DNA from 3 places in the Streptomyces sp. NPDC088746 genome. Region 2 is predicted to be linked to each of the others. Evidence: riboswitches for the same ligand, from Rfam matches in the RefSeq annotation. Region 2 holds a riboswitch; each other region holds the start of a gene.
What was found. A riboswitch is a leader RNA that binds a small molecule or an ion and turns the genes downstream of it on or off. The one in region 2 is predicted to bind thiamine pyrophosphate.
Positions count from the first base shown of each region.

Region 1: linked by a shared signal. The riboswitch ahead of thiO (glycine oxidase ThiO) and the one ahead of thiC (phosphomethylpyrimidine synthase ThiC) in region 2 are both predicted to bind thiamine pyrophosphate.
Region 3: linked by a shared signal. The riboswitch ahead of ACIP63_RS13990 (thiamine ABC transporter substrate binding subunit) and the one ahead of thiC (phosphomethylpyrimidine synthase ThiC) in region 2 are both predicted to bind thiamine pyrophosphate.

Region 1 covers NZ_JBIVLA010000001.1:392,769-395,026, forward strand. Annotated here, with positions in the region: gene ACIP63_RS01800 (NAD(P)/FAD-dependent oxidoreductase) at 1-902, opposite strand, end outside; TPP riboswitch at 1,049-1,161, shown strand; gene thiO (glycine oxidase ThiO) at 1,159-2,258, shown strand, end outside.
Region 2 covers NZ_JBIVLA010000010.1:92,699-94,956, forward strand. Annotated here, with positions in the region: gene ACIP63_RS33355 (YibE/F family protein) at 1-1,241, opposite strand, end outside; TPP riboswitch at 1,313-1,446, shown strand; gene thiC (phosphomethylpyrimidine synthase ThiC) at 1,439-2,258, shown strand, end outside.
Region 3 covers NZ_JBIVLA010000002.1:1,411,790-1,414,047, forward strand. Annotated here, with positions in the region: gene rlmN (23S rRNA (adenine(2503)-C(2))-methyltransferase RlmN) at 1-758, shown strand, start outside; TPP riboswitch at 893-1,009, shown strand; gene ACIP63_RS13990 (thiamine ABC transporter substrate binding subunit) at 1,083-2,177, shown strand; gene ACIP63_RS13995 (ABC transporter permease) at 2,222-2,258, shown strand, end outside.

The DNA of each region.
Region 1 (2,258 bases), on a different contig from region 2:
GCGTTGTCCCAGTGGTGGACCAGCAGCCGCTCCCCGTAGCGGGCGGACGGGAAGGAGGCGCAGTCGCCCACGGCGTAGACATCGGGCAGCGACGTGCGGAGCGAGCTGTCCGCGGTGACCGAGCCGTCGGGGCCGAGGCCGATGCCCGAGCCCGCGAGCCATGCGGTTGCGGGCCTGGCACCGATGCCGACGACCACCGCTCCGGCGGGGAGCACCCGGCCGTCCGCGAGGTGGACGGCGCCCTGTTCGACACGTGCGACGCGGGCGCCGGTGAGGAGTTCGGCTCCGCTCTCGGCGTACCAGGCGGCCATCGGCTCGGCGACCTCGGCGGGCATCGTGCCCGCGAGGGGACGGCCGGCGGCCTCCACGACGGTGACCGCGCACCCGGCGGCGCGGGCCGCCGTGGCGAACTCGGCGCCGATCCAGCCCGCGCCGACGACGACCACGTCGTGCTGCCGCTCCAGGACGGGCCGCAGCCGTGCCGCGTCGTCGAGGGTGCGCAGCAGATGGACGCCCGGTACACCCTCGGCGCCGGGCAGTGCGACGGGTTCCGCTCCGGTGGCGAGGACCAGGACGTCGTAGGCGACGGGCCCCTCCGGGGTGTCCAGTTCGTGCGCCCCGGCACGGAGTCCGGCCACGTCGAGCCCCAGGCGCAGAGTGATGTCCAGGGCCTCGAAGTCGACGTCGAAGGCCGAGTCCTCCGCCTTGCCGAGGAGGACCGCCTTGGACAGGGGCGGCCTGTCGTACGGCTGGTGGGGTTCGGCGCCGATCAGGGTGACGGGGCCGGTGAAGCCCTGTTCCCGCAGGGCCACGGCCGTCTGCACTCCGGCCATGCCGGCGCCCACGATCACGACTCCGCTCGGCCGCTGTCCCGCTGCCGGGTCCTGTGTCTGCTCGCTCACCTGTCCACCCTAGGGCCTCCCGTCCGGATCACGCCGGGCTCGTGGGACCTGGCCGGCGACCGCGGGAGCACGGGTCCGCCGGGCGAACGGGCCACGGGTACCGGTCCCTTACCGGCTGCGAGGGGCGGGGTCTAGGCTGGCGACCGTAAGGCACTCGCGGGAGTCCGGGCGTACCGGGCTGAGAGGGAGGCTGGCCGGCCTCCGACCGTACGAACCTGATCCGGGTCATGCCGGCGAAGGGAGGGGCTGGACGCCCATGCGTATCTCCGCAGACAGTTCCGACGTCCTGGTCGTCGGAGGCGGCATCATCGGGCTGGTGACCGCCTGGCGGTCGGCCCAGCACGGCCTGCGCACCACACTGGCCGATCCCGCGCCGGGCGGCGGCGCCGCCCAGGTCGCGGCCGGGATGCTCGCCGCCGTCACCGAACTCCACTACGGCGAGCAGACGCTGCTCGGCCTCAACGTGGCTTCCGCCGCGCGCTATCCGGCGTTCGTGGCCGAGCTGGAGGAGGCGAGCGGGCAGGAGACCGGCTTCCGCGCCTGCGGCACCCTGTCCGTCGCCCTGGACTCCGACGACCGGGCGCATCTGCGGGAGCTGCACGCTCTGCAGCAGCGTTCAGGCCTGGAGTCCGAGTGGCTGAGCGGCCGCGAGTGCCGCCGCCTGGAACCGATGCTCGCCCCCGGCGTGCGCGGCGGGCTTCGCGTCGACGGCGACCACCAGGTGGATCCCAGGCGGCTGGCCTCGGCCCTGGTCACCGCGTGCGAGCGGGCGGGTGTGGTCTTCCGCCGTGCCTGGGTCCAGCGGCTCTCCGTCACGGGCGGCCGCGCGACGGGAGCGGTCCTGGCGGACGGCACCGAGCTCGCGGCCGGACAGGTGGTGCTCGCCGGCGGCAGCCTCAGCGGCCGGCTGCAGGGCGTTCCCGAGGCGGTCCTGCCGCCGGTGCGCCCGGTCAAGGGCCAGGTGCTGCGGCTGACCGTGCCTCCCGCCTACGCTCCCTTCCTCAGCCGGACGGTGCGGGCGGTCGTGCGCGGCAGCCAGGTCTATCTGGTCCCCCGTGCCAACGGTGAGCTGGTGGTCGGCGCGACCACGGAGGAGATGGGCTGGGACACGACGGTGACCGCGGGCGGGGTGTACGAGCTGCTGCGGGACGCCCATGAGCTGATGCCCGGCATCACGGAGCTGCCGCTGACCGAGACCCGGGCCGGTCTGCGGCCCGCCTCGCCGGACAACGCGCCGCTGCTGGGGCCCACGGCACTGCCCGGACTGCATCTCGCCACCGGGCACCACCGCAACGGGGTGCTGCTGACTCCCGTCACCGGCGATGTGATGGCCCATGTGCTGACCACCGGCGAGCT
Region 2 (2,258 bases):
GGCACCGAGGCGACCAGGCCGATCGATCCGATCAGCGTGCGGACGATCTCCTCGGCGACCAGCTCACTGTTGGCCACCGTGCCCACGCTGCTCTGTGCGATCGAGAACAGCAGCAGCAGGGGGAGTGCCGCGCCCGCGTACGCGAGGACGAGCGTGTTGACGACCGAGGCGATGTGGTCGCGCCCGATCCGGATTCCGGCCCGGTAGAGCCGGCGCACGCCCATCGTCGGGTCCGCCTGGTGCAGCTCCCAGACCGCCGACGTCTGGGTCACAGTCACGTCGTCGAGCACACCGAGCGAGCCGATGATCACACCGGCGAGCAGCAGGCCGCTCATGTCGATGTCCGGGTACAGGCCGTGGATCAGGCCGGTGTTGTCATCCGTGTTCCCGGACAGGCTGGCCCAGCCGATGAAGAGCGAGCCCAACAGCCCGATGAGCAGCAGCGAGATGAGTGTGCCGATGACGGCCACGGAGGTGCGGGCCGTCAGTCCGTGGCAGGTGTAGAGGGCGATCAGCATGATGGCGCTGGCCCCGATCACCGCGACCACCAAGGGGTTCGAGCCCTGCAGGATCGCCGGAAGGATGAACAGGGTCAGCACGGCGAAGGAGACGGCGAGAGCGATCAGGGCCATCAGACCGCGCAGCCTGCCCACCGCGACCACCACGAGGGCGAAGATCCCGGCGAGCAGCGCCATCGGGAACGAGCGGTCGATGTCGGTCACCGAGTACTGCAGGTCCCGGGGTGCGTCGGGTGCGTACGCGACGACCACCCCTTGGCCCTCGCGCAGTTGCCGGGGAGCGTCGGGCTGTACGACCTCGACGAACGTACGGCCCTCGTCCTTGCCGGTGGTCACCTCGACCGTGGCCTTCTTGCACTCCCCCGACTGCTCGTTGACGGCTTCGCGTCCCGACGCGGTGGAGGTGTCTCCGGTGGGCGGTACCTGCGAGGCGTTGACGTCCGCGCAGTCGACCGCCACGACCTTGGTGACCTGCCCGTCCTGGGTCTGACGGTCGAAGCCGACCCCCGTGCGCTCATGGGCGGGCGCCCCGCCCGGCCAGAAGGCCACGAGGCCGACCAGGACCGCGGTGGCGAAGGGGATGAGCACGGCCGCGATGACCTTGCGCAGATGCTTGGACACGGGTGCGGCAGGCCCGTGGCTGTGGGTGTGGCCGTGCGCATGACTCTGGGTGCTGCCTGCTGCGGGGCCGTGGGGTTCGGGGGCGCTTCCGGGGGACGTCACCCTGCGATCATCCCAAGAACAGGGGAGGCCCTCTGGCCAGCACGCCAGAGCGGAGGTTAGCGTGGAGGCACATTTGTACACGCGGGAGCTCGGAGCACCGGGCTGAGAGGGCGCTGACCTCCGTATATCCGTACGGGACACGCTGCGCCGACCGCCGAACCTGTTACCGGGTAATGCCGGCGTAGGGAGTAGGTCTCATGACCACAGCGGACGCACGCACGCCTGCCTCGAAACAGAACGCCCAGAACGCGGAGGGCGAAGAGGCCGGGAAGTCCATCGGCTGGCACAAGGGTTACGTCCAGGGCTCACGCCCGGATCTCCGGGTGCCGGTCCGTCAGGTGCACCTCACCAACGGCAAGGACGTGACGCTGTACGACACGTCCGGGCCGTACACCGACCCCACCACAGACACCGACGTGCGCCGGGGGCTCGCCCCTCTCCGGGAGAACTGGATCATCGCCCGGGGGGACACCGAGGAGTACGCGGGACGGCCCGCGCGTCCCGAGGACGACGGGCTGAAGCACACCTCGCCGAGGGGCGGTCTGCGCAACCTGGACGCGGTCTTCCCCGGCCGCCCGCGCCAGCCCCGCCGCAGCCGCGACGGCCGGCCCGTGACACAGCTCGCGTACGCCCGCCGGGGCGAGATCACCCCGGAGATGGAGTACGTCGCGATCCGGGAGAACGTCGGACCCGAGGTCGTGCGCGAGGAGATCGCGGCGGGCCGGGCGGTCCTGCCGGCCAACGTCAACCACCCGGAGATCGAGCCGATGATCATCGGCAAGCGCTTCCTGGTGAAGGTCAACGCCAACATCGGCAACTCCGCGGTCACCTCCTCGATCGAGGAGGAGGTGGACAAGATGACCTGGGCCACCAAGTGGGGCGCCGACACGGTCATGGACCTCTCCACCGGCCGCAACATCCACACCACCCGCGAGTGGGTCCTGCGCAACTCCCCCGTGCCGATCGGCACCGTCCCGCTCTACCAGGCACTCGAGAAGGTCGACGGCCGGGCCGAGG
Region 3 (2,258 bases), on a different contig from region 2:
ACCGGGTGACCATGTGCATCTCGTCACAGGCCGGCTGCGGGATGAACTGCCCGTTCTGCGCCACCGGGCAGGCGGGGCTCGACCGCAATCTGTCGACCGCCGAGATCGTGCACCAGATCGTGGACGGCATGCGGGCCCTGCGCGACGGGGAGGTCCCGGGCGGGCCTGCGCGGCTGTCCAACATCGTCTTCATGGGCATGGGCGAGCCGCTGGCCAACTACAAGCGTGTGGTGGGCGCGATCCGCCGGCTGACCGACCCGGAGCCGGACGGCCTCGGGCTGTCGCAGCGCGGGATCACCGTGTCCACGGTGGGTCTGGTGCCGGCGATGCTCCGCTTCGCCGACGAGGGCTTCAAGTGCCGCCTCGCGGTCTCGCTGCACGCGCCGGACGACGAGCTGCGCGACACCCTCGTCCCCGTGAACACCCGCTGGAAGGTCGCTGAGGTCCTGGACGCCGCGTGGGAGTACGCGGAGAAGTCGGGACGCCGCATCTCCATCGAGTACGCGCTCATCCGCGACATCAACGACCAGGCCTGGCGGGGCGACCGGCTGGGCCGGCTGCTCAAGGGCAAGCGGGTGCACGTCAACCTCATCCCGCTCAACCCGACGCCGGGGTCCAAGTGGACCGCCTCGCGACCCGAGGACGAGAAGGCGTTCGTCGAGGCGATCGCCGCCCACGGGGTGCCGGTCACCGTCCGGGACACCCGCGGTCAGGAGATCGACGGCGCCTGCGGGCAGCTGGCGGCGTCCGAGCGCTGAGGCGGTCCCGCGCACGGGCGGGATCCGGCCGGTCCGGCGTGATCCGGCCGGTCCGGCGTGATCCGGCCGGTCCGGCGTGATCCGGCCGGTCCGGCGTGATCCGGCCGGTGTAGCCTGGCCGGGAAATCAACTTCATATTCCGACAGGGGAGCGCCACAGCGCTGAGAGTGCGGCACCGAGGACAGGTCGGCCGCAGACCCTCTGAACCTCGCCCGGGTCATTCCGGGTAGGAAGTTCGGACCTTACTCAAGCTGTTGCGCCCTGCCCGCTCGCCGAGCGGGCAGGGCCGCGTCTCTTCCTGGTCACCTCCAGGAGGACATCACCATGAACACCACGACGAAGTACGCGGCGACCGCGCTCGCCGCCGCGCTCGGCGTCACCGCGCTCGCGGGCTGCGGGGGCTCCGACGACAAGTCTTCCGGGGACACCGGAGCCGGTTCGAAGACCGTCACCCTCGTCAGCCACGACTCGTTCAACGCCTCGGACGCCGTCCTGAAGGCGTTCACCAAGGAGACCGGTTACAAGGTCAAGGTGCTGAAGAGCGGTGACGCCGGGGCAGCGCTCAACCAGGAGATCCTGACCAAGGGCTCCCCGCGCGGCGACGTGTTCTTCGGCGCCGACAACACCCTGCTCTCCCGTGCTCTGGACAACGGCCTGTTCACGCCGTACGAGGCGAAGGGCCTGGACCGTGTCGCGGCCGACACCCAGCTCGACGCGGACAAGCACCGGGTCACGCCCATCGACACCGGCGACATCTGCGTCAACTACGACAAGAAGTACTTCGCCGACAAGAAGCTCGACCCGCCGAACTCCTTCGACGACCTGCTGAAGCCCGCGTACAAGAACCTCCTCGTCACCGAGAACGCCGCGACCTCGTCCCCCGGCCTCGGCTTCCTCCTCGGTACCGTCGCCAGTCAGGGCGAGAGCGGCTACCAGGACTACTGGAAGAAGCTGAAGAGCAACGGCGTCAAGGTCGTCGACGGCTGGGAGCAGGCCTACAACGAGGAGTTCTCCGGCTCCGCGGGCGGCAAGAAGGCCAAGGCCGACCGGCCGCTCGTCGTCTCGTACGCCTCCAGCCCGCCCGTCGAGGTGCTGTACGCCGATCCGCGGCCCAGCGAGGCCCCGACCGGCGTCGCCGCCGGCACCTGCTTCCGGCAGATCGAGTTCGCCGGACTGCTGGACGGTGCGAAGAACGAGGCGGGTGGCAAGGCGCTCCTGGACTTCCTGATCAGCAAGCGGTTCCAGGAGGACATGCCGCTGAACATGTTCGTGAACCCGGTGGTGAAGGACGCGAAGCTGCCGGAGCTCTTCACGAAGTTCGGGGCCACCGTCGACAAGCCTGCGACCGTCGCCCCGGAGAAGATCGCCAAGAACCGTGAGCAGTGGGTCCAGTCGTGGTCCTCGCTCGTCGTGAAGTAGTCGCGCGGTCCCCGTGGAGGGGGAACGCGGTGCGGCTCGGTCTCATGGCCGTGCCCGTCGCGTTCTTCGCGCTGTTCTTCG